Regions from separate parts of the Planococcus shenhongbingii genome, predicted to be linked through region 1. Evidence: riboswitches for the same ligand, from Rfam matches in the RefSeq annotation. Region 1 holds a riboswitch; the other holds the start of a gene.
The links. Region 1 has a riboswitch for S-adenosylmethionine ahead of QWY16_RS04440 (transporter substrate-binding domain-containing protein). Riboswitches for the same ligand answer to the same signal wherever they lie in the genome.

Region 1 (16,249 bases):
GGCGACTCGATTGCCACAACTGCTTCGCCATCCAGCAGAATGCGTGAGATTAAGTCAATCGCCTGACAAGCTCCGGAAGTGACCAAAAGTTCTTCTTCTGAAATTTCGGCTTCACGTTTTAGCATCCGCTGCTGGATAAATTTCTTAAGCGCCGGGATTCTCGGGCTGCCGATATAATGGAGCGGCAAGTCCTGCTCTTCATCAAGCAGCCGGCCAACCGCCTCTTTTATTCCTTTTGATGGAACTAGTGCCGGTTCAGGATAACCAGAATTCAAGCGGATGCATCCTTTTGGAACGGCCGACATCCACAGTCCTGGCGGATCATTTTTAAATGCCAAATCTATGTCTTTAGAAAAAGGGAATTTTTGCTTCATTATGTATGTGCTCCTTTCTGGATTGAGGTAATTTTTCTCTTACTGTCCATTCTACATTAAAAATTATGAAAGCATTCTGGAAACTCTATAATATTCATTAATGAATGCAAGAAAAGGGTTTCTTCTAGACTTGTTCAAGCCACTTCTATTTATCTAAGCTCCTTCCAAAAATCCCTGAAAAGCATAACATTTAGCCTATTAAGTACCTCCTTGATATAAGTAAATAAATTAAAATTACTTACTCTAAATTATATGAATTTTTTGACCTTTATAGTATAATTATCGTGCAAGCGAATCCATTACTGTTGCAAGCCACTTAAAAAGGGGGTCAAATTTCTCTCAAAAAATACCTTAAAATGCTGATGTTTATTTTAATCTCTTGCGTCACTTTATGAGGAGACTAACAGAAAATCAAATTTTAAATAAGGGAGAATATGACATGAAAAAGTTTGCAATGCTTTTACTGACTTTCATTTTGGTATTCGGTTTTACCTCCATGACATTTGCTGGCAGTAATGATGATAAAGGAGACAGCAATACAACTGAAAAAGTGACTTTCCATAAAGGCGTCACGACTATTGTAAAAACGACAAAAGAAGTAAGCTATGACAAGATCGTCAAAGTGGAAAAAGACACTAAATACAAAACTGAGAAAAAATCCAAAACAGACACTTATTATGAAACTAAAGTTGAAAAGAAAAGAGAAAAACATCCAAAACACGATTGGTATAGAGACGTGTACGTTAAAACCACTTATAAAATTACCAAAACAACCACTTGGGATGAAGTGACAGCAATTCACACCATTAAAAAATTCACTACACCGGTTAAAATCACAAAAACAACTGTAACTACTATTAAACATAGAGGCAAACCGGGAAGCAATGGCAAAATCATCAGCAAGAATACCGAAACGTTCGTAGATAAAGAATACGGTAAAACTACAAAAGAAGTGACGAAAGAAAAAGAAACATTCAAAAAGAACGAAAAAACTCATTATGATAAAAAAGTCGTGGATGTAGAAACAACTCACGGCAAATGGGAGAAAAAAGACAAAGATCATGGAAAAGACAAAGATAAAGGCAAAAACCGTAACTAATTTACAGCAACAGGCTCCTGCTTAAGAGGGGGCCTGTTTTTAATTTCTGGATGTTTTTTCTGCATGGCAGACCGATGATGGCAATGCCGTATATGGCATTCCAGCAAAGAGGAATGTTCTTTTGTCCGAAAGCCATCAATTCTTTGAAGCCATACGTGTACTCGGCAAGTTGATCTATCGAAGGCGTTGGAGTATTGCACTGCCGGGCTAAGTCATAAAATTCATCGGTTAAAAGCTTTACTTCATCAAGGATGTTGTCCAAATGCCCTAACAGATTTTCAAACGCAACACTTTTACCATTTTTCCAAGAGCCAGACCGATAGGGTCTAAAAACAAGAATTTTTATTAAACAGAACAAGTTTCTATATACAAAATCCCTTGAAATACTGCAGTTTTCCGAGCAAATTAAATTAAATTAAATAAATTTTTAAAATTTTTCGAAAAATTGTAGTAAATTTTTGATATATGTTGTACAATAACTTCAAGGACAAGAAATTTCTATTAAATAAACATTTTTAGAAATTTCTTGAAACCGAAATACATACACCTGAGAAGGAGGTTATACTCTCTAAAAGTATATAAATAGGCAAGTTTATAACTCCATGACACTTATGTCCAGAGGATAAACAAAATCTAATTATGAAATGGAGAGACAAAACATGAAAAAATACCTTACGATTTTAATGGCATTCTTTTTAGTCTTCGGATTCTCCTCAACTGCAGCATTCGCAGGTGGCGATGATCACGACGGACACGACAGAGATGGTTACCATCATAAGTACAAAGATTACGATGATGACAAAGACTATGACAGAGACCATCATAAAAAGTATAAAGACCGTGATGATTACGACAGAGATGACAAATACGATCGCAAACACCATAAATACCATAAACATCACAAACATCACAAACACGGCAAACACCATAAACATCATAAAAAACACAAACACGGCAAACATTACAAAAAGCATCATAAACATGATGACGATTGCGACTGATTCAATCAATAAGAATGCCGGATCAAGCTCCTTTTTCTAAAGGAGCTTGATTTTTTTGTGCTAAAAACACTCTGTTGAAAGTGCCTCGATAGTTCGCCACTTTTTTAATGCAAGCAAGCCACTCCAAAAACTTTTTTAGCTTTCGTACACTTTTTGCAGCTCCGTAAGATCGATCTTCTTCATTTGCATGAATGACTTCATTACTCGCTCCACTTTTTCGGTATCGGAATCCATCAGCATTTCGTTTAAAGCAATCGGCGCAACTTGCCAGGAAACGCCAAACTTGTCTTTCAGCCAGCCGCAGATTTGTGCCTTTTCATCGCCACCTTCGGTCAATTTATCCCAGTAATAATCGATTTCTTCTTGAGATTCGCAATTGATGATAAATGAGATGGCTTCTGAAAACTTAAATTCTGGACCTCCATTCAAGGCCAAGAACTCCTGGCCTTCAATTTGGAATTCCACCGTCATGACTGAACCTACCGGCTTGCCGTGAATTTCCTGCCCTTCTTTCACATAATGCGTGATGCGCCCGATGCTCGAATTTTTAAAGATGGAAACATAGTAATTTGCTGCTTCTTCCGCTTGTCCATCAAACCAAAAATTAGCAATGATTTTTTGAATCTTATTCGTCATGCTGTTCTCCTTCCTTCCCAAAAGTCAATTTGTAATTAAGGAGCGGCTATGTATAGTTATTTAAATAATCAAATTATTAACACCTTCATCTTACAACATTCCTCTTCATAAATAAATCTCTAATTCAGCCTTGATTGCTTGGATTCCCCTCTCGTGATAAGTTGAAAAGGACTTTAAAATTTAATTATCCAAACTGAGAAACAGGAGCTGATGTTGTGGAAACAAAATCACTGACAGGAAAAACCGCAATCATTACGGGTGCTAATAGCGGAATTGGTTTGGAAGCAGCAAAAGTTCTTGCTGGTCAAGGAGCCCGGATTGTCATGGCTATCCGCAATATGGAAAAAGGCAAAGCTGCTCGGCAGGAAATTATCCGTGTCTATCCTGAAGCCCAAGTCGAATTGATGCCGATCGATTTGACAGATCTCAACAATATACGTTTTTTTACGGAACGATTCCGGAGTGAAAACAATTCACTCGATTTGTTGATCAATAATGCCGGCGTCATGATGCCTCCCTATACGAAAACCAAAGACGGTTTTGAACTGCAATTCGGCGGCAACCATCTTGGCCATTTTGCATTGACTGGCCTGTTATTGCCGCTGCTTACAAAAACAGCCGGTTCGCGCGTTGTGACCATTGCCTCTTTAGCTCATAATCGCGGAGCCATTGATTTTAACAATCTTGATGGTTCACAAAGTTATAAGGCAAAGAAATTTTATAACCAAAGCAAGCTGGCAAACTTGATGTTTGCACTTGAGCTCGATAAAAAGCTGAAGCAGCATGGCCATCAGACTATTAGCGTTGCTTGCCATCCAGGCATTTCGGCTACCAATATTTTTAAACTCGGAAAACGGGACGCGCCAAAACCCCTGAGAAGGCTTGCCAATTTCTATCTTCAGCCACCGGAAATTGGTGCACTTGCGACTGTATATGCGGCCACCAACCCGTCCTTGGCTGGAGGCGAATACATCGGCCCTGACGGCAAAGGTTACCGCAAAGGCTATCCAACCTTGGAAACGCCTCACGCTGTGGCAATGGATGCATCTGTATCCAAAAGGCTTTGGGAAGTTTCTGAAAAATTGACGGGCATGGAATTCGATTTTTCACGTTGACACCTATAAACAAAGACTTTTACAAATAAAACCGACAGCCTCAGTTCAGGGGCTGCCGGTTTTATTTTCGTGTCCGAAATATGGACAACCGATGATTTCTTTAAAGGTTTGTCGAGTGCGTTCAATGTATTTAAATGGCAATCCGCTATATGATAAGCGTAAATAGAAGTAATTGATTTCCCATACTGCAATTGCTCCCCGAACGTCCATAAAGATATCCAGTAAAGGATGATCAAGATGAATGTACCGATTAAAATTTTCTTCGCCGCTGTTCTTGCTTTTGTCTTAGCCAGCTGCTCCAGCAATCAGGCCACATCTACGGCCACTGTACAACCTATGAATGCCGGCAAACAAGCACCCGTTTTTGATTTAGTCGATTTGGAAGGCAACCAGCATGACCTTACCGAATATGCCGGTAAAAAAGTGTATGTGAAGTTTTGGGCTTCTTGGTGTTCTATCTGCCTTGCCGGCATGGAAGAACTGAATACACTTGCAGGTGAAGACACGGACTTTGAAGTGTTAACCATCGTATCACCGAGTTCTAATGCTGAAAAAGACAGCGAGTCTTTCGCCAAATGGTTTGGCGGTGTTGAGAATGCTTCGAACATCACAGTTTTATTGGATGAAGGTGGCGCTGTTTTTGAAGAATATGGTGTACTCGCCTACCCGACTTCCGTCTATATCGGTTCTGATGGTGTACTGGTAAAAAGTTCACCGGGGCATTTCAGCAACGCGCAAATTTATGAGAGCTTTGAAAGCATCCAATAATGAAAGGCGGCCATTAAGAGATGAACTTCAAAAAAGCCTTTATGTTACTATTGATGCTGCTGTTAGCCGGCTGTTCTGTCCCAAACTTCAATCCGGCAAGTGAAACAACTGCGGCTGGGTCCGAATCCCGATTTCCCGATAATCCGAATAAGGAGTTAACGTTTGATACCAATAATTTGAAGGATATTTGGTTTGCCGGCGGCTGTTTTTGGGGAGTCGAAGCTTATATGGCGCGTGTTTTCGGCGTTTATGACGTGACTTCCGGCTATGCCAACGGCAACACCGAAAACCCGACTTATGAAGAAGTGACACGGAAAAACACTGGGCATGCGGAAACGGTCCACGTCCGTTATGACCCGGAACGTGTAGACCTTGAAAAGCTGCTGTCCCACTATTTTATGATTATCGACCCGACGCTGTTGAATCAGCAAGGCAATGACCGCGGTGAACAATACCGCACTGGAGTTTATTTCGAAGATGAAGCGGACCGCTCCGTCATTGAAAAAGTGATGGCGAATGAAGCACCTAAATACGACGACCCGATTGTAACCGAAGTCGAACCGCTTGAACATTATTACCTTGCCGAAGAATACCATCAGGATTACCTTGAGAAAAATCCGAACGGCTATTGCCACGTTGAATTTGACTCGCTTGAAGATCAGAAAGTGCCGGCATTGATCGATGCTGCACTTTACCCGAAACCGAGCGACGAGGAACTGAAAGCCAAACTGACAGATGCCCAGTACAATGTGACACAGGAAAATGACACCGAATTCGCCTACTCCAATGAATACTGGGATAATTACGAGCCAGGTATTTACGTGGACGTAGCGACGGGCGAACCGCTTTTCTCTTCCCGGGATAAATACGATTCCAAATGCGGCTGGCCAAGCTTCACTCAGCCGATTGAGCCGGATGTAGTAACCGAGCATAAAGATACCAACTTTAATATGACACGCATCGAAGTCCGGAGCCGCTCCGGCGACAGCCATCTTGGCCATGTCTTTAACGACGGGCCAAAAGACAAAGGCGGTCTGCGCTATTGCATCAATAGTGCATCGATCTTGTTCATACCTGAAGCGGAGATGGAAGCTGAGGGTTACGGGTATTTGAAAGAGATGCTGTGATAGCTGCTGGAAATAACCAAAAGAACTGCCCTTTTGTTTTATAAAAGGCAGTTCTTTTTATTGTTATTGTTCTCTTTCCATGAGCTCCTTCAATCCGCTATGATTCTTCACTTCTTGATCCGCCAAAATCCTCGGATGAAAGCCATTTAAATCTATGATGTCCCGTTTCCCCTGATAATGCACAATTGCGTATCCTTCATAGGGAGTTTCTTCAATGCTTTCAATTTCCACTTTTTTCTTAGTATATATTTCTTTAATTTGTTGTTTTACATCTGATGAAATCATTTTTTCATTGTCATTTGTAAGCGCAGTGGTTTTCTGTTGGATATGGCCATCTTCAAGTTCTCGTTGATTGAAAATGCCTTGCAGCAGATTAATCACTTCACCGAAACCAAGCAATAATACTCCATATAAGACTCCTTGGATGAAAATATCAAACGCCAAGCTGCCTCCTATCAAGTCAATGCTCGCAACGGCTCGAAAGAAGTTTATGGCAATAACTCCTATTCCTACTATTTGCACTGTTAACCCAATTGTATTTTTCATGCTTGTCAATTTGCTTCCTCCCTTAGCTGACCTTTTGCTTTCGATGTGGTGCCAGCAGAATTTTTATCAGTTCCCTAATTTATTTTGATTGATTTTGTCAATTCATTAGCGGATTTTATGAAAAGCTGCCTGCTTTTAAAATTCCTTTACACCTTTAAGACAAAATCCCTTTCCTGAATAACTCTGCAATCGCATGGGTCCGGTTCGTAGCAGCCATCTTTTTTATTGCCAGCTTTACGTATTGCTTCACGGTCTGTTCACTGATTCCCATTTTATCCGCAATTTCTTTGGTAGTACCTCCAAACGAAATCTCTTTCATCACTTCCAGTTCCCTCTTGCTCAATACTTGCTGTTTTCCTTCACATAGAGAAGACTGGAGGATTGTTCCGACTTCTTCACCAAACCGGGTAATATCTTCTAATACCTCCACAGTAAAATCCGCATCCTCTTTAATACTTAAACTATAAATAAACCCCATAACCGCCCGGCCGCTGAAAAGCGGGACAACCAGAAAAGAATTTACATTCGAATCAATGATGTAATTGCTGCTGGTTTTCTCGAATAGCTCCCTGCCTTTATAAAACTTTGCTTTTTTCTCAAAGATGGCTGCTTCAATCGTCGGCAAAGTCCTGATATCATACCGCAGATCATGGATGTACTTGATTTCATTTTGTTCCAGCGAAATAACTCCTTCGCCTAAAAAGCCAATAGGGGAATAGCGGCAAAGATAGACATCCAAAACAGAAAAGGCTTCAGAGAAAACCTCTAGTATTTCAATGATCAGCTTCTCATGAGAAGCTATTCTTTTTATTGTTTCCAACCGGTCATAAATGGTAGGCATCTGCATTGAATTCCACTTCCTTTCGGGGTAGGTAGTCCATACTAAATAGGGAATATACTAAATACTATGAATATTATAACATTATATTATGTAAGCGCTGATATTTTTAGTTCTTATGTTCTGTATCTAATTGCTTATAATTAAATTTTTCAATAAAAAGGAGAGAAATGATGAAAGCATTAGTTATTGAAGATGTCCAAAAAGCAGTAATACAAGAAGTCCCGGTTCCTGTGATTGAAAAAGATGGGCTTATTATTAAAACGATGGCCAATGGCGTTTGCCGGAGCGACTGGCATGTATGGGTCGGAGATCATGGGATTGTCCAGCCCGTAATCGGCCATGAGTTTTGTGGAATTGTTGAAGAAGTGGGAAGCGAAATTAAAAACTTTAAACGCGGCGACCGTGTAATCGTTCCGTTTTCAGGAAGTGACGGCACCTGCCCACATTGCATAGCGGGAAACACACAGCTATGTGACTCGTTTATCGTTCCAGGCACAGCTTATCAAGGCGGTTATGGGGAATATGTAGCCGTGCCAAAAGGCGACCGCAATGCCATTTCTTTGCCAGACAATTTGAGTTTTTCTGATGCGGCTGCGTTAGGCTGTCGCTTCATGACTGCCTATCACGGCGTTGTAGATCGTGTGAATGTAATGCCAGGAGAAAAAGTCGTGGTCTATGGCTGTGGCGGTATCGGCTTATCCGCCATCCATATCGCTTCTTCTATGGGCGCATTTGTTATCGGAGTCGATATCAATGATTCCAATCTGGCGTTGGCTAAAAAATTAGGTGCTGACTTTGTCATCAACAGCAAAGACAATGATCCTGTTGAAGCCGTGCAAGAAATCACAAAAGGCGGCGCAGATGTTTCCGTAGACGCCCTTGGAATCACAGAAACTTGTGTACCGGCCATCCATAGCTTAAAAAAAGGCGGCCGCCATTTACAAATCGGCGTGACTTCAAAGAAAGAAGCCGGATTCATCTCCATTCCAGTCGATCACATGGTCCTTACCGAGAAATCATTTATCACCACTCTCGGGATCCCTGCTTTCCGCTTCACTTCTCTTTTAGAGCAAGTCGCTCTTGGAAAATTGCAGCCTGGCAAAATGGTGACGCGCGAAATCGGATTATCGGAAGTTGAAGGCATTTTCGAAGATATGTCTAATTTTGCTACGACGGGAACTTTTGTGGTAACCGATTATCATGCATAAATAAAAATAACCAGAGTGCAGCTGATTTACAGCTGCACTCCGGCTTTTTGCGCTTCCCGATAAATAATGGGAATATGAGGCGATGCCTTATTCGATTGGAATCCGGTAACCTTTGTCTTTTCGTGACTGCTCAGTGGACTTAGGCACATCAAGCATCAATACCCCTTTTTCAAATGAGCCTGCAATTTGTTTTTCATCAATTTCACCAATATAGAAGCTGCGCTTGAATGCACCGTAAGAACGTTCTTTGCGTACGAAGCGTCCTTCTTCATCATTAGACTCCCAGCTTCGGTTTCTTTCACCGCGGATTTCCAAATAGCCGTCTTTGTACTCCACTTCGACTTCTTCTTTTGAGAATCCAGGAAGATCGACCATAAATTTATAGCCATCTTTCTTCTCTCTTATATCAACTTGAGGGTAGGTATTTTCCCCAAAAAACTTATTAAAGAAGTCAGATTCCAATCCGCTTCCAAAGAGGCTTGGGAATAAGTCAGTTTGTTTTCTTGGAAACAAAGTGCTCATTGTGATCTTCTCCTTTTTAAAGAATTTTTGGTTAATGCCAGCTTTTCAAAAGTCACAAGATCCTAATCACTTTTTTAAAAGCAACCGGTTTTCCTATGGCCACCCTTCTACAACTTGGGCTTGCCATGCGATGACTTTCAACGCCCACATTTTTTCTTACCCCTTTCTTCTTATTCTGGTCTTTCTACTTAAAATTATATTCAAAACTGTTTTGCTGTCAACAGATTTACATCGCTCAAAACCCTTGATACGATTGTTTTTTTAACCTTCTCCCTACCTTAAATCACTTTTTTTCAGGTATTTTTTTGTTTTTTTACCAACTTGAAAAATGTTTGCCGAGTTCTGTTTAATGGATGCATAGTAAAGAGAAAAACGAATACATTAAACCAGAAGCTGATTTAAAATCAAGAAAATAATTCTATCAGAATATTATGTTGACGATTAAATACAATGGTGGTAAAGTTCTCTACATAGTTTAATAGTAATTCGTTCTTATCATGAGAGGTGGAGGGAATGGCCCTGCGAAACCTCGGCAGCGGGCTCACAATTGAGCACTGTGCCAATTCCAACAAGCATGAGCTTGAGAGATAAGAAGAGCCGGATATTTAATGTGATTTCACATGTCAGCCTCTTCTTATGGAAGAGGCTTTTTGTTTGCTTTCATGTTAAGGCAATTCTATTAATATTAAACCAAGTAAACTTATAGAAAAGGAAGGTGTATCAAAATGAAAAACACGAAAAGCTTTTTATTATTGTTTGTTGTAGCCATAGTCAGTTTGTTACTGGCGGCATGCGGCAGCAAAGAATCCACCAGCGAAGCAACCGCTTCAACAGAAGGCAAAGAACAAAACGCATGGGAGCGCATCCAGGAATCCGGAAAAATTGTAGTCGGAACAGAAGGTCTTTATTATCCTATTACATACCACGACGAAACGACGAAAGAATTGACCGGTTATGATGTGGAAGTAGCCCGTGCTTTAGGCGAGAAACTTGGGCTGGAAGTCGAGTTTAAAGAAATGGAATTTGATGGCTTGCTTCCGGCACTCCGCAATGGCCAGATCGATATAGCAGCAAACGATTTTTCTGTCACAGATGAGCGCAAAGAGAAATTCGATTTCACCATTCCGATCAAGCACTCTTACGGTTCTGCCATTGTGCGTGAAAGCGATAACTCGGGCATAGAATCCGTAGAGGATTTGAAAGGGAAAAAAGTCGGTGGTTCCGCAACAAGCAATTACTCGAAGTTCGCCCAGGAACAAGGCGCTGAAGTAATTGTCTATACAGGTTCTGACACGGTCCTTCCGGAAATCGTCAACGGGCGCGTTGATGCCACGCTGAACGACTACCTCGTATTGATGCGCTCTCTTGAGCAATACGGCAAGCCAGGATTAAAACTTGCCGAAGGGGTAAAGTTCTCATTCAGCAGCAGCGCAATCGTATTGCCTAAAGACAGCCCGGAGCTGAAAGAAAAAATCGATGCAGCTCTTGAAGAATTGCTGGCTGATGGCACAATCAAGGAAATTTCAAACAAATTCCTGGGTGCTGACGTAACCCAGCCTCTTGAAAAAGAATAAAATTTCGGAGGAATCTTCAGATTCCTCCTCTATACATAATGAGTAAAGGAGTCTTCCGATGGCCGACTTTAAATGGGAATATCTTTTCAATATAGAAATTGCACTCGACTCCCTTCCCTTCATTTTAGAGGGAGCTTGGCAAACCATCTTAATTGCTCTTGTCAGTATGTTTTTCGCCTTAGTTCTGGGTTTGTTTGTTGCCCTTGCCCGCATGAACCGGTTCAAACTGATTTCAGTGCCTGCCCGTCTGTTTATTTCCTTTATGCGAGGCACACCGCTGCTGGTTATGCTGTTTATCCTGTACTTCGGCTTCCCGATGGTCGGCATCGAGATGGAGCCACTGACCGCAGCCATCATCGGCATCAGCATCCATTTTTCCGCCTACACAGCCGAAATCATCCGCTCCGCCATCTCTTCCGTTGCCAAAGGACAATGGGAAGCTGCGGAGACGCTTCGGATGAGCTATTGGCAGACTATGACCCGCATCATCTTGCCACAAGCGACACGCATTGCCTTGCCGCCTTTATCGAGCACGTTCATGGATATCATCAAAGGAACTTCCCTTGCAATGGTCATCACGGTTTCAGAAATGTTTTACCGTGCAAAAGTGGTAGTCGGACAAACCTATGAAAGCTTGACTTTGTATATTCTGGTTGCGCTTATTTACTGGGCAATCTGTGCACTGGTCACGCTGCTGCAGGATTATCTGGAGAAGAAAGCCAACCGTTATGTGGCAGCTTGATTGGAGGTACAGAATATGATTAAAGTGGAAAACCTAAGTAAAAAATTTAAAGATCTGGAAGTATTGAAGTCCATCTCGCTTGAAATTGAAAAAGGGGAAGTCGTCAGTATTATCGGTCCTTCCGGCTCTGGAAAAACCACGTTGCTTCGCTGTCTGAACTTACTGGAAACCCCATCTGCCGGATCGCTGCAAATCAACAATGTACACGTGGCGTTTACAGGAAAGACTCCGACAAAAAAGCAGAAAATCGATATCCGCCAATATTCCGGTATGGTGTTTCAGCATTTTCACTTATTCCCGCATAAAACGGTGATTGAAAACATCATTGAAGCACCGCTCGTCGTGCAAAAAAGAAACAAGCAGGAACTTGTCTTTGAAGCGGAAGGACTGCTGCAGAAAGTCGGCTTACTGGATCATAAAAACCAGTATCCCGAACAATTGTCTGGTGGACAAAAGCAGCGGGCAGCCATCGCACGCATCCTTGCCTTAAAACCTGATTTGCTGTTGTTTGATGAACCGACTTCTGCGCTTGATCCTGAACTCGTTGGAGAAGTACTGACAGTCATTAAAGAACTGGCATCGGAAGGACAGACAATGGTCCTCGTTACGCATGAAATGGACTTTGCCCGCGAAGTATCAGACCGTGTTGTATTCATCGCCGATGGCCATATCGTCGAGCAAGGAAAACCGGAGGACATCTTCACCTATCCGACCGAAGAACGCACGCAGAAATTTTTGCAAAAGGTTTTACTGCGGAGAGCATAAGAAAAGCGTATCGGGTAACCTCAAAGGTTATCTAATACGCTTTTTAATATTTATCTCCGGTATTCTCGATATAAGTTTCTTCGCCTGTCTTCCGGTCTTTGATGATTTTGTCACTCTGCGGCACGTCTTCCCTTCCTTCATCGGGAGCGTTTTGAAAAGGGCCCTCCAAATTGACTTTTTTGCTCTCATTTTTTCCCTAAAGCGTCTTTTGCTTTCTCGGTAATTTTATCCATCACGGATTTATTGTTTGAAGTGTTTCCTTCTGAAGAGTTTGATTTCACAGCGAACCCCTCCATCGTAAGTCTATACTTTGAAAAATTCCAGAGACCTCTCCCCTGTTAAGCTAGCGCTCTTTCGCTTATGCCGACCTCACTCGAATTGTAGCCTTATTCTTTTCTATACCCTTCTCTCCAAATAAAAAACGGCCTTGTTATTTCATTTTCTTCTATATCATAAAGCAGCTCTTAATAGAGAATTCATCATCATGGTTTCGAGTTAAAAGCAAAAAAGGCGTTTCCTATCACCTTTAAGGTAACGGGAAACGCCTTTTTCTTTTTCTTTATTAAGCTGTATGGCTGGATTCGTGTTTGCTTTGCTGTGATTTTGAAATGATGCCATCAACTGCCAGCATTCTGCTGCCGTTCACTGCAAGGAAAATAGCGATTGCCATGAAAGCGATGTCCAGTTCATATCCTGCTCCCACACCGTCGCCTAAAAAGCCAGCTGGCAATTTCGCAGTGAAAATTGCACCAAGCATTACTATTGCCAATAACGCCGATACGATTCGTGTACCTAGTCCAATAATCAACGCGAATCCGCCTACCATTTCAATTAGAGCCACTACATACGCTAAAGATCCCGGGATGCCGATGCTGTCAAACCAGCCCGCTGTATTGCCGATGCCTCCCTGAAATTTCACCAATCCGTGGATAAAGAAACTGATTCCCAATACTACACGCAACAATACTGTACTTGCTTCTGCTTTATTTGTCATTGTAATTTCCTCCTTTAATATCTGTTTCATTTTTTGGTCATGCCAGTGAATCCAGCAGCCATTTCTCAAAATCCTTGTAATTCTGCAGTGACACTGTATGCGGTACCGGATAGTGCTTAAATGTCACATCCGCACCCAAACTTTCAAAATAATCCCGGCTCGCCTGCCCCCATTCAAAAGGCAGTGCCTGATCCTGCTCCCCGTGTGAGATGAACAGTGACAGCCCATCCATTGAGCTTTGCTGGAATTCGGTTTTTACGAATTCCGGAATATAGCCGCTCAAAGCGACAATGCCCTTGATGCGCTTTCCTAATGCCAGCCCGGCTGCCATCGAAAGAATTGCCCCTTGGCTAAATCCAAGCAAGTAAATCCGGCTTGCATCCAATGGATATTCGCCTTCAGCCCAGCCGATAAAATCTTTGACTTTATCAACCGCTGCCTCAAATACTTCCTGATGAGGTTTCCCATATCGCTCAATCGTGAAAAAGGCATAGCCTGGAGGCCGTTCGAGCGGTCCGCGAATACTGAAAATATAAAAATACTCTTCCAGTCCGTTAACCAAATTCAGCATGTCCTTTTCATTGCTGCCCATGCCATGCATGACAAAAAGCGCTGGATAAGTTTTACCAGGATCTGCCTTACGTGGCTTTTGCAATTCGTAAACTAAAGGCGCGCTCATTCTGCTCATCCTTTCTGTGGTTATTTTTTCTCGGGTGTGAATTGAAATCTATTAAAAGAATAAAATATTCTTATCAAGAAACATCCTTGCAGAAAAAATGGCCTCTTCGGCTCAAATTTGTTTCCTAATAAGAATCTTTATTTTCTATAAGATAACAAGGTTTCACTGGAATGTCAACCATTTGTTTGCTAAAATAGAACTATGTTTCTTATGAAGCAACTAACGAGGTGAAAAAAATGGATATCGGATCAAAAATTCGGAGCATACGTAACCGGAAGAAAATAACTATTGCTCAACTGTGTGAAGAAACAGGTTTGTCAAAAGGCTTTGTCAGCAATATTGAAAATAATAATAGTTCCCCGTCCATCAGCACACTGCAAACCATCTCCAATTATCTGGATGTGCCACTGCCTTATTTACTGCTGGAAAAACAAGAGCATATGCGAGTGGTCAGAAAAGATAAACGGAGCTACTCCACATACAATAACTTGAAAGTGGAGCATTTATCATCGATTGGCGGATTGCGGATGATGATTGTCGAATTTCCTCCCGGCACATCTACTGGAGAAAGCAATGCACACGAAGGAGTAGAATCCCATCTGGTTCTGGAAGGTAAAATCCTTGCTGAACAAGGCGAAGATTCCATCGTTGCCGAAGCAGGGGATTCATTCAGCTGGAATGCCTGCGTTCCGCATTTCGTCAAAAATATCGGAGAGGGAAAAGCGGTTGTCCAGGTTTCCGTCTACTCAGATACGGAACTCACGGAAATATATTGAATTCCACTTTTCCTGTATCAATAAAAGCGTTTCTCCGCCTTCTAAAAGGCAGGGAAACGCTTTTTTTATCTTCTTGAGCACCGCTATAACTCCATTGAATTCACCGGATTACATGATTATACTTTCTTTAACAGTTCCTATACTGAATGGAGGAATACCTGATGGCAGAAAAGATGATTCACAGCGATGGCATAGAATTATTCACGGAAAGCTTTGGCGATCCAACTGACACGCCCCTTCTTTTGATCATGGGGGCGATGTCTTCGATGGTGTATTGGGATGAGGAGTTTTGCCGGAAACTGGCGAACCAAGGCCGCTTCGTAATCCGCTATGATAACCGCGATGTCGGCCGTTCCACTTGCTATGAGCCTGGAAAACTGAATTACACGGTATCGGATATGGCCGACGATATTCTCCGTATCATGGATGCTTATGGCCTTGGAAAAGCACATCTTATTGGCATGTCGCTTGGGGGGATGCTGGCACAGATTGCCGCAATCAAATATCCGGAACGCATTCAAAGCATCACATTGATTTCATCAGGCATAATTGAAACCGACGAATCCCGTGAATTTCCTCCGATGGACGAACGGATCCTTGCCTATCATGCAAGGAGCGCTGAGCTCGATTGGAGCGACAAAGCAGCGGTTGCCGATTATCTGGTGACAGGATCCCGCCTCTTGTCCGGTTCCAAACATTCTTTTGATGCTGAACGTGCAGCGGTGCAAGTCCATCAGGAAATTGAGCGCGCCAATAATTTGCTGAGTATGTTCAATCATGCCTTGCTTGAATCTGACGAGTCTTTCCAAGGTACTTCCAAGCAAGTGACTGTGCCTGTGCTCATCATTCATGGGACGGAAGATACCATCTTGCCATACGGGCATGCTCTCGCTTTGATGGAAGAAATTCCTCATGCCAAGCTGGTGCGCCTTGAAGGGACCGGGCACGAACTCCCCGCTGGCGACTGGGATGAAATCATTAAAGCGATTACTTCCCACACCGCAATTTAATCAGCTTCTCCAGTAACTTGCTTTTACTCCATGGCCTAACCAAAGAAAATATCGATGAAGGCCATTACATGACGGACTAACAGTTTAAATTAAAATAAAAAACGGCAGACCTAGTTGATTTGTCGCCCTTCTCTACAACTTCTTCTGCCTAAAAGTTGAATGTCTTATTGCAACCATTTAAAATGACAGTGTATTCCGTCAACTAACTTATAGAAAAGGAGAGGTTATTAGATGATTGATTTCACAGACAAAGTTGTATTGATTACCGGAGGCGGTTCGGGGCTTGGGCGTGCAGCTGCTTTAGCGATTGCCAAACAAGGCGCAAAACTTGTACTGGTCGACATGAATAAAGAAGCGCTCGAGGAAAGCAAGACAGAAATCCTTGAAGCGGCGCAGAATGCTGCGGTTGAACTTGTTGAAGCAAACGTAACAAATGAAGAAGAAGTTCAAAAGTATGTCCAGTTCACGGTCG
Region 2 (16,249 bases), 1.5 Mb from region 1:
TCTGCCCATGCGTTGATGATGTCGTCTGTTGCAGCATCACCCAGAACTTCTTTAATGGCTTTTAACAGATATTCTCCGACAATCGGATAATGCTCAGGTTTAACGCCGAGACTCACGTGTTTGTTGGCAATCTGCACCACTGCCGGAAGAATGGCTTCCAAATTATCAATGTGGACTGCTGCCGCATAAACGGTATTGGCCAGTGCTGCTTGCTGGCGTCCTTTTTTCTGGTTGGCATGATTAAAAATATTTAAAAGTTCAGGGTGCGCTTCGAATAAGTTTTTATAAAATACAGTTGTAATCGCTGTTCCATGTTCTGCTAAAACCGGTACTGTGGATTTAATAATTGATCTTGTTTGTTCTGATAACATAGTCAATCTCTCCTTTTGTTTTCTATAAATCAACTATATTCCAGAAAACATTTTAAAGATATATTCAAAATACATCTTTAAAATTTAGACACAAATTGTATTCACAGAACAGCCACAAAAGACCCACGATTGCATCGAGGGCCTTAAGAAGAAAGTAGGTGTTATTACTGGATGGTGCTTTCTTCTAAATCCATTGCCGGACCAAAGAATTCATAATGGATTTGCTCATCTTGCATTCCAATATTGCGCAGCTCGCGGATCATGCTGACCATAAAAGGAACTGGGCCGCATACATAAGCATCGCCGGAAGGGTCTACAAATTCTTCAAGCATTTCGCGGGTGATAAAGCCATTTTCCTCATCTGAATAAACAGTCTTGTAAGAAGCGTTTTCCATCCGTTCTGCAAATTGGCGGATGTCTTCATCAAAGGCATGCTGGTAGCGATTTCGGGCCCCGTGCAAGAAAACGGCCGGACGTTCTGGTGTAGAAGTTGCCACTGTTTCAAACATACTCATCATTGGAGTAATGCCGACACCTCCACTAATAAACGCGACGGGAGTAGTTTTGGCGGCATCCAGCACGAATACTCCTGCAGGTGCACTGACTTCAAGCCGGTCGCCTTCTTTGATTTGCTTATGGAGAAAAATGGACACAATGCCGTTGGGATCATTGTCTGCTTCACGTTTAACGGAAATCCGGAACTCATCCGGCTTGGATGCCTGAGACAAACTGTACTGGCGGATCATCATATATTCTTCACCTGGTATGGAAACCCGTACTGAAATATACTGGCCTGGAATATAAGTCGGCACATTTGAACCATCCGCCGGCTTTAAATAGAACGAAGTGATGATTTCGCTTTCTTTTACTTTGCGGTCGACGACAAAATCCTTAAAGTAGTTCCAGCCATTTTCCTGCTCCGCAGTATTTTGATACATGCTTTTTTCAACGCTGATAAAAGCGTCTGCTATGACGCCATAAGCATCAGACCAAGCTTGAATAATTTCGTTTGTTGCTGCATCTCCAAGCACTTCCTTCATGGCAATCAGTAAATTAGCGCCGACAATCGGATAATGTTCCGGCTTCACGCCTAAACTCACGTGTTTATGGGAAATCTGGATAACGGCTGGCATAATTTCTTCCAAATCATCAATATGCACTGCCGCTGCATAAACCGTTTTCGCTAAAGCAGTCTGCTGCCGGCCTTGTGCCTGGTTGGCATGGTTGAAGATATTCAGCAATTCGGGATGCTCTTCGAAAAGCCGTTTGTAGAATCTGGTGGTAATCGCCACGCCATGTTCTTCTAAAACAGGTGCTGTCGATTTGACAATCATTTTTGCTTCATTTGATAGCATAATGCAACTGCTCCTTTCATTTTGCATACCATTAATCCAAAGCTTCGGTCTCAATTGCTTTTCCAAAAATCGGTTCACCCGTATAATGAAATTGCAGGGAAGGTGAAATAATGAGACTGACAATGTACACCGACTACTCATTGCGTGTATTGATATACTTGGCTTCGAAAGAAGAAAACAAGCTTTCGACCATCCAGGAAATTTCAGACGCTTATACCATATCGAAAAACCATTTGATGAAAGTAACATTTGAACTGGGCAAGGCCGGCTTTATCCATACCGTCAGAGGACGGGGAGGCGGCATACGCCTGGCAGATACCCCTCAAAACATTAATATTGGCACCGTAGTCCGGCGTATGGAAGATGATTTCCATTTAGTTGAATGTTTTGACATGGAGCATAACCGCTGTCCGATTGCACCTGTCTGCGGACTCCGCGGTGTATTGGGAAAAGCATTGCATGCTTATCTCGCGGTTCTTGATGAATATAATTTAGAAGACTTGTTGTTCAATAAAGAAGGACTTCGGGAAATATTGCAAACATAAAAAAACGGCTCAAATAAATGAGCCGTTTTTTGTTTTACAATTGAAGTGTTTGCGGCTCTTGGCCTTTTTTATTGATGAGTCGGGCACGGGTTGGCTGGATAGCTAAAATGACCAAATCGGGATCATCCGGTCCTGTGAACCAGCCTTCCAAATGTTCGTTCCAAACTTTATCAATCATGCTTTGATCATCATGTACGCCCATTGTTCCTTCGATTTCCAGGAAGGCATCGCCTACGCCTTGGCCCTCATAGCCTAAAAGGATATGTGCATGTGGATTAGCTTCCAATTCATCAACTTTTTGCGTTTGTTTGTGTGTCGCTGTGTATAAGGTGAATTCGTCATGGAAAAATGTCATGTAGCGAGAATGCGGCTTATTGCCTTGCACCGTCGATAAAATGCCTACATGGCTTTCTTCTAAAATCTTCAAAGCGTTTTGCTTCAATTCTTCCTGATTCATCCTCTTCACTCCTTTGATAGTTAACTGCTCCCTTTATATATTCCTGTTTAAACCCAAGCTAAACATAAAGTGAAACTTCAATCCGTGGGGGTTCACCCCACGGATTGTTAGTTGAACCAATCGGACTTTTATCATTCATTAAAGAGAAAAGAAAAAAGGCCCGCTGGAGGACGGACCTTTAACAGTTTGTTGAGAAAGATAAAACTTGTATTGGTAATCATCCTTTAACCGGTATTCTGCCAACCAGCTGCGCTTGCCGCGGGTGAGCGCCAAGCCGCTTCGTCGCTTCGCTAGCTTCGAAACATGAAAGGGCGTTGCAGGGTCTCGGCTGTCTCGTCGCTTACGCTGCCCCGCAGGCAAGCCATTAGCCGAAGCCGGCGAGGCTAAGTCTTTGCGACGAGCCTGCGCAGGAGCAGTACGGTTTTCTCCGCTGGTTGGCTCCATATCGAGAGAGTAGGAATAAACAAGAGAGGAATTTCTTAAACCGTCCCACTTTTAGAGAGTCTCTAAAAGTGGCAAAAGGGAAGCTGAATGCAGCGGAAGGCGGCGACTCCAGCGGAATCAGCGCGAGCTGAAGACCCTGGACTGAGCGAAGCGAAGGAAGCGGCTGAAGCCGTGCCCGCGGAAAGCGTCCGCCCTGGAGCGAAATGAAAGAAGAACATATGAATTTCTCGACAGCCTAAAAAAGGCCCACCAAAGAGGCAGGCCTTTAAACGGGTTCTATAATTTTAGGGTTGCGGCTGAATATACTTGGCAGCACCATGCCGAACAGAATAACAAAGATGCCGACAATTTGAAGAACCGTCAATGTTTCGTTCAAGACAAGGACCGAGGCAAAAACAGCAACCGGCAATTCCATGGCACTTAAAATTGAAGCAAGGCCGGATCCAACATGCGGTACAGCGATCGAGAAGAAGCAAATCGGCATGACGATACCGAAGAATCCGAGCAACAGGCCGTATACCCAAAGACCTTCATCAAAGAGTTTGCCATTCCACACCACTTCGGGCGTTTGGAAAAAGGCGACAACAATGGCAGCGACAAAAGAGACATAAAACAAGCGGGTAGTAGTATCCATGCCTTCGACTTTTATGCCGTTGACAAACATAAAAGCAGAAAAACAGAAAGCCGCCCCGATTCCCCAAGCCCATCCTTGCCAAGGAATGCTGCTGAGGTCTGCATCAATCACTCCTGCAGCCAATATAGTCCCGCCGAATAATAAAACAAGTGAGATGGCTTCAGTTCGTTTCAGCCATCTGCGGTGTACAATGCAATCCAAAAACATGCCGATCCAAGTAAATTGAAACAGCAATACGACTGCCAGTGACGCTGGCAAGTACACCAAAGACTGTCCGTATACCATACCGGTGGCAGCGGTAAATGAACCGGACATTACTAAAACTTTCCAACCGTGCAAGCGGGGAAGTCTCCGCTTTGTAATTAAAAGCAAAATAGCTGCTAAGGCAAATCCGACAAAGTATTGGCTGGTTACCGCTTCTGCGGCTGTAAAACCGTTTTCCATTGCTACTTTGATAATAGTGGAAAGGATGCCATAACAACTGGCTGCCACTACTACCATAAACGGGTAAATCATATTTTTCATATTTAGGTCACTCCTGTTCCAACATGAATCATAACACAAAAAAACAGCTTGGCGGAAGCCATGCTGTTCTTCAGAAAAGTAGGTTTATTCTGTTGATTAATCAGGATAGATTTCGTCGCTTCCCGAGTTGTCTTTGGTGGAACGCTTATTTTCTTCGTCTTCCATATTTTGCTTCAAATCTTCCAATGGAATTGCATCGACAGTCTGTTCTTCTTTAAACATTTCATGCATTGTTTCTTTGTCTGTTTTTATCTGTTCCGGATTGTCCATGGGGCGACTATCTCTTGTTTCGCGATTTTCTTCGTTAAAAGGTTTATTGTCTGACACAAGGAGCACCTCTTTCTTTTTGTATGGTTATTTTTGTATTCCTTTAATTATCGAATCTCAAACCTGAAGATGTAAACACAATCTTGTATCATAGAAAGAGTGATTACATAAGCCTGCAGATTAATAAGTGGAACAAGAGGGTTATGGTGAAATAAATTTTAATAGTGGGAGGAGCTGCAATATGGAAACTAAACCATCAATAAATGTAGGCGGACTAGAATTTGCATGGGATTTGGATGAAGGCAGATTCTTATTCGAAGGCCAGGATGCTGTGCTGTTTTGGACGGCCAGTGCGATGAAAACATTTTTTGATTCAATAGAAGAAATATCAGGAGAAGACGCAGCAAACGTAGTGATGGAGTCTACGGGGTTCCGCCAAGGTTTGATAGTGGGCGACTATTTCACGAGCAGGAAAAATGTCAGCATTTCAGAAGCGGCGAACTTAATAACAAATACATATGCTTCTGCAGGATGGGGAAAAGCCGAGATTCAGAAAATGAATGAATCGGAAAGCACGCTCCAAGTCAATTTGAGAAATAGCTGGGAACATAAAATCAATGTAGCCCAAGGGAAAAAGCAGGGAGGCAGTTACCTGGCAGCCCATTACGCTGGGATCTTCACGTCGCTTTTCGGGCGCAACGTTTGGTACCGTGTGATCCACCATCAAATTGAAGGCTACCCTGAAACGATTATTGAATATTTTCCTTCAGAAAAAAACGTTGAAGAAAATATTCACCGGCTGGCTCGCTTGAAAGAAGCAGAGCAGATCAATCAGCTTGAAAAACTGGTCGAGAAAAAAACAGCAGAACTGAATGCATTGATTCAGGAAATCTCTTCGCCGATTATTCCAGTGCTCGAAGATATCGTCGTTGTGCCGCTTCTCGGAACTTATGATGAAGCGCGTGCAGAAGAATTATTGGTAAAAACCTTGCAAAATTTACCGACTTATAAAGCAAGATATTTGCTGTTGGACTTAACAGGATTGAACGATAATTTCACACAGCACGCTGCAAGTTTGATTGAGAAATTGGGGTCAACGGCATCTCTGATCGGAACTTATACGGTACTAGTGGGCATTTCTCCGCAAATGAGCATGGTCATTACCGAGTCGGGCATCAATTTATCAAAATTCAACTGCTTCCAAACTTTGCAGCACGGCATCCACTATGCGCTTGCACAAAATGGACGCAGCATTATTTAAATATGAAAAGTGACAGCGTTTCTTAAGCGTTGAAGCATGAACAAAAATAAGCGCCCGCGGGCGCTTATTTTTGTTCCATCGATCTCGCGATTTCTATAATGACTTTTGTGGCTTTTTCCATGTTCTGCACAGAGATGAACTCGTACTGGCCATGATAGTTCTCACCGCCAGTAAAAATATTAGGTGTGGGCAAGCCCATATAAGATAATTGGGAACCGTCTGTACCACCTCTGACAGGCACGATGTTTGGTTCAATCTCAAGTGTCTTCATAGCTGTTTCGGCTGTATCGACAATTTCCATTGCTGGTTCAATTTTCTCACGCATATTGTAATATTGATCTTCAATCTCAAGTTTAATGGCTTTATTGCCATACTGCTCTTGCAGTTTAGCAGCCACGTTTTTCATATGGCTCTTTTTCGCTTCGAAAGCTTCTTTGTCAAAGTCGCGGATAATGTAAGAAAGAACCGCTTTATCAACATTGCCGTTGAAACTGTTCAAGTGGATAAACCCTTCGTAGCCTTCCGTCCGTTCAGGCACTTCGTTTTTTGGCATTTCTTCCTGGAAGCGGATAGCGACCGTTTGGGCATTGATCATTTTATCTTTGGCTGAACCGGGATGAACGCTTTTCCCTTGGACCGTCAGTTTGGCAGCCGCTGCATTAAAGCTTTCATACTGCAATTCGCCAAGAGGCCCGCCGTCCATTGTATAAGCAAAGTCAGCTGCGAAACGCTCTACATCAAACTTATGTGGTCCGCGGCCAATTTCTTCATCCGGTGTAAAAGCTACACGGATTTTTCCGTGCTTGATTTCAGGATGCTGAACCAAGTATTCCATGGCGGTCATAATTTCGGCAACACCCGCTTTATTGTCGGCACCGAGCAAAGTAGTGCCGTCAGTAGTAATCAAAGTATGGCCGACGTAATTCTTCAAGTCAGGAAAGTCGGCGACTGCCATGGTGACGGAAGAACTCAATTGAATGTCGCTGCCATCGTAATCATCGATGCGCTGCGGATTGACGTTTTTTCCTGTGAAATCCGTAGCGGTGTCGACATGCGCCAGAAAGCCGGCAACGGGTATTTCTTTTTCTGTGTTGGCAGGCAAAGTGCCGAACAAATAACCGAATTCGTCCATGCTGACATCTTCCAAGCCGATTTCTTTCATTTCGTTTTCGAGTTCATGCAACAAATCCCATTGCCCCGGCGTAGAAGGTGTTTCAGTGCTCTCAGCATCCGATTGTGTATCAATTTTTGCATAGCGGACAAGGCGCTCAATCAGCTTTTCAAACATATACAGTTCCCCCTAAGTATGTAATCACTTTATTTTAGCATGAAAATAGGGAATTTTGGCAATTCGCCCAAGTGTTGCGCAGTCAGCTCAGAGGAAAAATGAAATGCAGCCAGCAACGTATAAAATATGACCAGTAGCAGACGAAATACGGCCAGTAAAGATAAAAATACGACCAGCAAGACAAAAAATACGATTCTAGACAATAAAAAAGGCAGCGGATCCGCTGCCTCTGCCGGCTTCTTAAGCAGAGCCGGCAGGTTTTTTCCGGAAAACAGAAGAAACCTTGTTTTCTGTTCCGTTTTTAATGCGCGTGATGTTCTCGAGATGCTTCCAGACTGCCATAGCAAACAAAGCGAAGGCGGTGACTAAAGGCCATATGCCTTCGGCCGGCCAAAAGGCAATGGCAAAAAACATGCCATATAATACGAGAACCCCGACCACTAAATAGTCGGTAGCCAGTGCTGCCAGCACCAGCAGCAGACCGCCGGCAAGGCCAAGATTCCAATCAAGGGCCAGCATGGCGCCGATGACTGAAGCTGTCCCTTTTCCGCCATCAAAGTTCATATAGAACGGAAAGTTATGGCCGAAAACGACAGCGGCCGCTGCGAGAAATAGCAGCATCCAGACCATTTCATCCGGCAAAGAAGATCCGCTTAGCAAAAAGCGGAATCCCATAACAACAGCTGCTCCTTTAAAAATATCAAGAACAGCAACAAGCGCCCCGTATTTCCAGCCGAGAACGATAGCTGCGTTTGAAGCCCCTGAATTTTTGACGCCTTTATTTTTGACGTTTACGCCGGACAGCAGCTGGGCAATAACAGAACCATGAAGACAACCGATAAAATAACCTGAAAAGAGTGCAAGTGCAATCCATAGAATCATTATTGTTCACCTCTATACAGTAAACGTATTCAATAAGTCATAGGTTTCAAAATCTTTTGAAAAAATGCGCTTGACAAATTTATCTGTTATATTCTATACTACTCAACATGATGGAAAACTAAATCTGAATACTCTTATCAAGAGAGGCGGAGGGAATAGGCCCTATGATGCCCGGCAACCAACAAGCAATGCTTGGAAAGGTGCTAAGTCCTACAGATCCGGCAAGACGGGATCTGGCAGATGAGAGGAGGCAATCCGTATATCACGGCCCTCTTCTTAATTGAAGGGGGCTTTTTTCTATTCCTCCTCAACCATGGTTTCCATCAAAAAAACCTTAGGAGGAAAACAAAATGACAAACTTTAAACCAGAAACGCTTTTATTACACGGAGGACAACAGCCGGATCCAGTTACTGGAGCAAGAGGTGTAGCCATCCATAAAACGACTTCTTATGTGTTTAAAAATACGGAGCACGCCCAAAATTTATTCGGTTTAAAAGAAACAGGAAATATTTATTCACGCATTATGAACCCGACGGTTGATGTTTTCGAACAGCGCGTGGCGCTTCTTGAAGGCGGAACAGCTGCTGTAGCCTTGGCTTCAGGAATGGCAGCTATTGCATTTTCTGTTTTGAACGTAGCAGAAGCGGGCGATGAAATTGTTGCGGACGCCAATTTATACGGAGGTACATACAGTCTCTTTGCCAACACATTGCCGCGGTATGGCATCAACGTCAAATTTGTTGACGGTACAAACCCTGAAAACTTCCGTGAAGCCATTACCGATAAGACAAAAGCAATTTTTGGAGAAATTATCGGAAATCCAAGTTTGAATGTTCTTGATGTAGAAGCAGTGGCAAACATTGCCCACGAAAATCAGATTCCTTTATTGATCGATAACACATTCGCTTCGCCATATGGCAGCAACCCGATTGAGTTCGGTGCTGACGTCGTTATCCATTCTGCAACAAAATGGATTGGCGGACACGGAACAACCATCGGAGGAGTTGTTGTAGATGGCGGTAAATTCAACTGGAATAATCCAAAATTTCCGAGCTATACACAACCGGATGAAAGTTATCATGGAATCCGTTACGGCATTGATGTGGAAGGTGCGTCTTTCGCGACGAAACTGCGCGTTCAATTGCTGCGTGATTTCGGTCCGTCATTAAGCGCCGAAAGTGCCCATGCCTTTTTACAGGGATTGGAAACTTTGCACTTGCGCATTCCACGCCACAACAGCAATGCCCGTATTGTAGCGGAATACTTAAAAGCTCACCCTCAAGTCGAATGGGTCAATTACATTGGATTTGAAGACCACCCATCTCATCAATTGGCACAAAAGTACTTAAAAGACGGATACGGTTCGATTGTCAATTTTGGTGTCAAAGGCGGACGGGAAGCAGGGCGCAAAGTGATTGACAGCGTTGTGTTATGGTCTCATGTGGCAAATGTCGGAGATGCGAAATCGCTGATCATTCACCCGGCTTCGACAACGCATCAGCAATTGAAGAAAGAAGAACTGGAATCATCAGGTGTTACGGAAGAATTGATCCGTTTATCGATAGGATTGGAAAATCCAGAAGACTTAATCGCCGACCTTGAACAAGCAATTCAGGCAGCGGTACTCGAGAACGTATAGGAGGGGACGGAAATGACGACAGTATCCATAGGAACACTTTCCCTGGAGTCGACGGAAGTCTTGCATAACGTAGAACTTGCCTACGAACGGTGCGGCAAAAAAGGTGCTCCTGTGATTCTCGTCTGCCATGCTTTAACAGGCGATCAATTTGCAGTCGGCAGTGCTGAAAATCCAGGCTGGTGGTCAGGATTGATCGGACCAGGGAAAGCCGTGGATACAAACGTTTTTCAAGTCATTACGTTTAATGTGCTGGGTGGCTGCAATGGATCAACCGGTCCATTGTCCATCAATCCGGAAACCGGTCAGCCATACCGGGCTTCGTTTCCAAATCTCACAATCCGCGATATGGTCCGGGCGGAGCATGCGGCGTTAAAGGAGCTGGGCATTTTCCATCTGACCGCGGTCCTTGGAGGATCGCTGGGAGGAATGAAAGCACTTGAATGGGGGCATTTATACCCGGATTTTGTTGAGGCCATTCTTCCGCTTGCTGTGACCCCTGCATACAGTGATTATGGTGTGGCTTTCAATTGGATTGGCATCCAGGCGATAGAAAATGATGCGCTCTTTAAAGACGGAAATTATACGGATTCCTCCGAGCTGAAAGGCTTTGAATTGGCGCGCATGGCCGCCATGGTCACTTACCGGAGCGGCAATCTATTCGATCAGCGGTTCCGCCGCTGTTCCAATGACAGCCGTTTTGAAGTGGAGTCCTATCTTGATTATCAAGGGAAAAAATTAGCTAGGCGTTTTGATGCCAATAGCTACTTGACCTTGCTGAAAGCGATGAATACCCATGATGTATCAAAAGAAAGAATAGAAGCAGAAATCTTTTCCTTGTCTTTTACAAAAGATTTGCTGTACCCAAGCGAACAATTGATTCCCTGGCTTCAAGGCCTGCCGAATGCATCTTGGGAAATCATTGAAACGGATTTCGGGCACGATGGATTCCTCGTTGAATTTGAGAAATGGAATGGCCATATTAAAAAGAAATTGGATAATTTAGTAGTTCCCCAACTCATGCGATAAGCATGAGTTTTTTTGTGAAGTACAACAACAGGAAAGTTTTTTAAAGACAGAGGAAATTTTTAAGGATCTAATAAAAATTGAATAGTTTACCATATTGTTTAAGGAATGATATTATTTAGAAAGACGGAATTAAAGGAGAAATTCATCGATGAATGACCAGGCTACGCAGCTGCTCCTGAAAAAAGTGAAGAAGCATAAAAAATGGACGGAAGGCATATTTGTGAATCCGATTTTTTGGATGGTGAACGGCAAGCCTTATTACATGGCTGGATTCACCAAAAAAAATGCGTCTGTTGCGACTGCTTATGTGACCCCAGGTGAAGAAAACCGGGAAGAAGCGCTGGAAGCTCAGCGCCATTTAGCTCTTTTTGGTGATTTGAGCAATAATATATTCAATATTGGCATGGATTATTTGAAAATAAACGCAGCTTTTTTTACAAAACCGTTAAGCATCCCTGTTTCTACACTGGATTCAGCTGTTTTAGAAGGAAGGGAAGCTTTTGCTGAGCTCTGGAAGATACAGCAAAACTTGACTACATTAATAAAAGACTACAAGAACTATTATGAAAATGACGTATTGATCCGCAAAGAAATTGTTGAAGCAGACGTCATTAAGACACTGGAAACGGCAAACCTGCTGACTTTGTATCAATATTTGAATTTACAGCTGCTCTTGGAAAAAAATGCTGAAATCCAAGCTTTTGCTTCTTTTCTAAAAACAACTGAAGACTGGAATAGGCTTGGGGAAGAATCACAGAAATTTGTTCAGGGAATCACCGATAACGCAGAAAAAATGCGTAAGAACCTGAACGGCTTGAATGTAATTGCAGATCAAGACTTCGAAAACATGAAAAAGCTGAATTACGATAAAATGATCGAAGACAATAAAAAAATCATCGAAGGCCAGCGGCAATATATCCGCTATCCAAAATAAGGAATAAAAAAGCATCTTAGCCTGAAAATCGGCTAAGATGCTTTTGCTTAATCTTCGTCTTGAATATCCACATCGTCCGGAATAGGGATGGCACGCCATTCTTCAAGGGCCTGTTTTGCTAACTCAAGCTGCTGGAAATGCGTTTCGAACTGTGAGGTATTGATCAAGTACTGTTCTCCGTCATTGACTGCGCGAATACGGCCTTCAAGCACGTAACTCATCACTTGTTCTTCAGGCATTGATAGAAAAACGGCAGTTTCCGGGATTGTCATATACATATGATCATCTCCTCTCTTTTCTTTTATTATAATTGATGGAACAGGCTATCTCAAACTATAAAATTCATGATAAGGTTTACTACATTGATGGAATACAGGGAGTGTTGAATGTGAATTATTGGCCATATATCTGGGTTTTGCTAGGAGCGATGCTGTGGGGAACAACTGGGACTGCCCAAAGTTTCCTTGAAGGGACTGCGCATCCTTTGACGATTGGGGCTCTGCGGTTGAGCATTGGAGGATTTACGCTTTTGGCATTTGTTTTATGGACGAAAAAGTTAATGTTCCGGTCGATTCCTTGGAAAGCGGTCTTTTTATCAGCAGCCACGATGGCCCTGTTTCAGCCTTTATTTTTTTCTTCGGTCCAATTGACAGGTATCGCGATCGGTACAGTTGTAGCTATTGGCAGTGCGCCGGTTTTTTCAGGCATTCTTGAATGGGCTGTATTAAGAAAAAAAACGGACCGCGTTTGGGCCATGGCGACCGGCTTGGCAATTGTCGGCTGCTTGCTGTTGTTTGCCGATAAAGACGCACCGGCAGTCAATCCGGTGGGCATTTTGCTGGCGCTTAGCGCTGGCTTGTCGTTCGCCGCCTATGCGCTTATCAGCAAAAAAGTCTTGGAAAGAATGGATGCCGTTCCTTCAGTGGCTGTGATTTTCTCGTTAAGCGCTTTGTATTTGATGCCGTTCTTATTCTTTTTTGATTTGTCATACATAGCGGCACCTGAAAACTTAGGGGTTATTTTATACCTCGGCCTAGGAGCTACGAGTCTTTCGTATATTTTATTCTCAAGCGGATTAAAAATCATTCCTTCTTCTTCTGCAGTGACGCTGTCACTTGCTGAACCGATGACAGCAGCGCTTTTAGGCGTTTTCATTGTCGGTGAAGTGCTGACAGGAATCGCTTGGCTAGGCGTTTTGCTGCTTTTGGGCGGGATTCTGGTGTTAACATTCGGCAGAAAAAAGAGCTATCCGAACAGCAAAGCTGCCTCTATGGAAAAAACACCGCTTTCTTAAGAATTTCTTCATATTTTTGCTAGGCTCGGCTTAAGAATTTCCATTTACAATTAGGTTCATAGAGGGAAGAGGTGCAAGAAATGAGGCATACAGTGCTGGTGACAGACGATGACCAGGATATCCGGGACGGTATTGAAATATATTTGAAAAACGAAGGCTATAAAGTACTGAAAGCGGCGAATGGCCTTGAAGCAATGGAGTTGCTTGAAGAAAATGAAGTGCATGTCATGATTCTCGATATCATGATGCCGAAAATGGATGGAATTTCGGCAACTTTTAAAATCAGGGAAACACGCAATATTCCGATTATCATGCTAAGCGCGAAAGCGGAGGATTCCGATAAAATCCACGGCCTGTCAGTAGGAGCGGACGATTATGTGACAAAGCCGTTCCACCCGATGGAGCTGGTTGCCCGAGTGAAATCACAACTAAGACGCTACGTCACTCTTGGCAACTACCAAGATAAAGCCCAGCATATTGAAATAGAAGGTCTTGTGCTGAATACAGAAGCGAAGGACGTGTCGCTTCACGGAGAGCCAATCAAACTGACGCCGATTGAATTTAAAATAACGGAATTATTGATGGCCAATGCTGGGCGCGTGTTTTCCATCCATGAGATTTATGAACGTGTCTGGAATGAACCTGCTTATAACGCTGAAAATATCGTGGCGGTACATATACGCAAGATTCGTGAAAAAATCGAGGCAGACCCAAAAAATCCGAGGTATGTAAAGGTGGTATGGGGCATTGGCTACAAAATGGAAAAATGATATATGGTCGGTAGTTGCGATTGTCTGTGCTTTGTTCAGCCTGCTTTACTGCTTTACATTTATCTTTGAATTTTTTATAACTTCACCGGTTGCTGAATTGCTGGCTTCTCTCAGGAACTTATCGAGAGGAGATGCTTGATTAATGAAGAAATGGCTGTGGCTGTTCATTGCATCATTTATCATAATTGGCTGTTTTAGCATTTTGGAACTGGGTTCGAAGTATTTTGGGAAGTCCTATTTGGACACGGCTGATTTCGAAACGGATTTCGTTTATTTTACCGATCGGCTTATTGCCCTGGAATTGGATCCATTGACCGATGAGACTGCTGTACCGGTCACTTCATCGGAAATAGAAGAATACCGCAATCGAAATGGTACATTAGCGGACCAACTCTTCAGTATCCGCAATCAGTATGAATCGGATATTCAGGAAGCCATTTCTGCTGGCAATAAAGATTTAGAAGAGGCACTTACTCAAGAACGGGAAAAGAAAGTGGAGGAAATTCGGAATAACTTCTCCGATGATGAAGCGGTTGTCCGAAAAATACTGATGGAACGGAAAGAGTCGATCGAGCAAATAAGCCGGGATTCAGGAAACGAGAAAACGGATTTTTTAAAAGACACCGCATATTACGTATACGAACTTACTGATCTTGAAACCAAAGAGACATTTACAAAAGGACAGCTGAAAGAGCAGCCGTATTTCGAAAAAACATATTCGAAAGATAATCCGTTAAGTTCTACAGGGGAGTATTCGGTAAATATGAATTCGGCATTTTTTAATACCGAATCATCTGCTGTTCCGAATTCGAGTGCTGATTTCGTCGGGACCATACAGATTGATCGATCATTGCTGGCGTCTTCCGAACAAGGTGTGAATTTCATGCAATTTACAGTGGTGAAGAGCATATTATATGCATTCGGCGCTTTGGTGATCGCTGGAATTGTCGTTCTGTGGACACATCTTCGATTTGAGCTGGAATGGTTCATTAAAACGCCTTTCTATGTAAAATGGTCGCGTTTGACAATGGATAGCCGCTTTCTGCTGGCTGCCATCTCTATTGTGTTTGCGCTTTTTGCCAGTTCGGAGCTGTTCTGGACAATGGCAAATACATGGACCGATAACTATATTGGTTACGGATTCGATTTGGCTTGGAAGTTGATTGCGGCGCTCGGTTTAACGGCTTTAAGCTTGCTGCAGATCATTTGGCTGTTCGCCTATTACAGAAAAGGGCAAGTGTTCAAATATGAATTCCAGCAAAGTTTTATGCTGCGCAGTATCCAAAATGCACGCCAGGCTTTTTTGAATAAATCCATCGGCATCCAGACTCTTATGTTGTTGATTATCGTCTTTTTCTGGGGAGCAGGAACACTGTTGCTGTTCATTTATCCTCAGATGATTATTTTATGGCTGCCCGCTTCGGCATTGCTTGGGCTTCCAGCTGTTTTGGTTATGCTGAACCGATTCGGCTATCTGAATGTACTGATGCTGGAAACAGAAGCGATGGCAAGCGGCCGGCTAAACCAAGAACTGCCGATTCGCGGCAAATCACCGCTCGCACAGCACGCCAGACAATTAAACCGCCTGAAAGAAGGCGTCAAAATGTCTATGTCTGAGCAAGCCAAAAGCGAACGGCTGAAAACGGAATTGATTACCAATGTCAGCCATGATCTGCGCACACCGCTGACCTCAATCATCACGTACACGGATTTGATGAAAACACCCGATTTATCGAATGAGGAACGGCTGGCATACGCGGAAATCTTAGACCGTAAGTCACAACGCCTGAAAACGCTGATCGAAGATCTGTTTGAAGTTTCAAAGATGGCGAGTGGCAATATAGAGCTTCAGCGTACACGAATCGATTTGAACCAATTGCTGCAGCAAGCGCTCGCTGAACATGCAGAAGACATCGGGCTTTCAGGGCTGGATTTCCGTGTCACCAATCCGAACAAACCCGTTCCTGTGCACGTCGATGGCCAAAAATGGTGGCGTGTTTTTGATAATCTGATTTTGAATGCCATCAAGTATGCATTGCCAGGCACTCGCGTCTATTTATCATTGAGTGAATCCGATGGACAGGCTGAATTTGTCATTAAGAACATTACCCGCTATGAACTCGGTGAAAATACCGATGAACTGTTCGAACGCTTTAAAAGAGGAGACGCATCACGGCAAACTGAAGGATCTGGCCTTGGGCTTGCCATTTCCCAATCCATTGTCGATCTGCATGGTGGTGTGATGAAAATCGAAGTGGACGGCGACTTGTTTAAAGTGATGGTTTCGATTCATACTATATAAATAAAAACGAGGCTGTCCCGAAAGTCGATTTCACTGACTTTAAGGACAGCCTCTTTCAATTTTACTTAGTGCATCAAGCGGCGTGTAAAAGATTCGAATTAATATAAACAAAAAATCTCTCCTCACTGCGGAGGAGAGACGAGTTTATGCTGGAAGGCGTAGATGACGGCTTGTGTGCGGTCATGGACTTCCAATTTCGATAGCAGATTGCTGACATGGGTTTTGACGGTTTTCAAGGCGATAAACAGCTCATC

Region 2: another riboswitch for S-adenosylmethionine. It lies ahead of QWY16_RS16100 (O-acetylhomoserine aminocarboxypropyltransferase/cysteine synthase family protein); the one in region 1 lies ahead of QWY16_RS04440 (transporter substrate-binding domain-containing protein).

What each region holds. Positions count from the first base shown of each region.
Region 1 is NZ_CP129235.1:892,648-908,896, reverse strand. Features, by position in the region: gene QWY16_RS04495 (aminotransferase-like domain-containing protein) at 1-374, opposite strand, end outside; gene QWY16_RS04490 (hypothetical protein) at 814-1,473, shown strand; gene QWY16_RS04485 (hypothetical protein) at 2,187-2,483, opposite strand; gene QWY16_RS04480 (VOC family protein) at 2,610-3,110, opposite strand; gene QWY16_RS04475 (oxidoreductase) at 3,326-4,225, shown strand; gene QWY16_RS04470 (TlpA family protein disulfide reductase) at 4,463-4,993, shown strand; gene msrB (peptide-methionine (R)-S-oxide reductase MsrB) at 5,014-6,120, shown strand; gene QWY16_RS04460 (hypothetical protein) at 6,184-6,675, opposite strand; gene QWY16_RS04455 (response regulator transcription factor) at 6,821-7,513, opposite strand; gene QWY16_RS04450 (zinc-binding dehydrogenase) at 7,675-8,715, shown strand; gene QWY16_RS04445 (Hsp20/alpha crystallin family protein) at 8,803-9,237, opposite strand; SAM riboswitch class I at 9,727-9,831, shown strand; gene QWY16_RS04440 (transporter substrate-binding domain-containing protein) at 9,963-10,811, shown strand; gene QWY16_RS04435 (amino acid ABC transporter permease) at 10,870-11,553, shown strand; gene QWY16_RS04430 (amino acid ABC transporter ATP-binding protein) at 11,569-12,318, shown strand; gene QWY16_RS04425 (DoxX family protein) at 12,881-13,312, opposite strand; gene QWY16_RS04420 (alpha/beta hydrolase) at 13,350-13,991, opposite strand; gene QWY16_RS04415 (helix-turn-helix domain-containing protein) at 14,228-14,767, shown strand; gene mle (alpha/beta fold macrolide esterase) at 14,929-15,777, shown strand; gene QWY16_RS04405 (glucose 1-dehydrogenase) at 16,009-16,249, shown strand, end outside.
Region 2 is NZ_CP129235.1:3,323,999-3,340,247, reverse strand. Features, by position in the region: gene hmpA (NO-inducible flavohemoprotein) at 1-371, opposite strand, end outside; gene hmpA (NO-inducible flavohemoprotein) at 536-1,753, opposite strand; gene QWY16_RS16135 (RrF2 family transcriptional regulator) at 1,837-2,271, shown strand; gene QWY16_RS16130 (pyridoxamine 5'-phosphate oxidase family protein) at 2,306-2,728, opposite strand; gene QWY16_RS16125 (EamA family transporter) at 3,438-4,331, opposite strand; gene QWY16_RS19420 (YczO family protein) at 4,428-4,658, opposite strand; gene QWY16_RS16115 (STAS domain-containing protein) at 4,840-5,859, shown strand; gene pepT (peptidase T) at 5,924-7,147, opposite strand; gene QWY16_RS16105 (glycerol-3-phosphate acyltransferase) at 7,388-8,029, opposite strand; SAM riboswitch class I at 8,161-8,276, shown strand; gene QWY16_RS16100 (O-acetylhomoserine aminocarboxypropyltransferase/cysteine synthase family protein) at 8,380-9,669, shown strand; gene metX (homoserine O-acetyltransferase MetX) at 9,682-10,695, shown strand; gene QWY16_RS16090 (hypothetical protein) at 10,844-11,629, shown strand; gene QWY16_RS16085 (helix-turn-helix domain-containing protein) at 11,677-11,907, opposite strand; gene QWY16_RS16080 (DMT family transporter) at 12,018-12,923, shown strand; gene QWY16_RS16075 (response regulator transcription factor) at 13,004-13,693, shown strand; gene QWY16_RS16070 (sensor histidine kinase) at 13,836-15,995, shown strand; gene QWY16_RS16065 (response regulator transcription factor) at 16,118-16,249, opposite strand, start outside.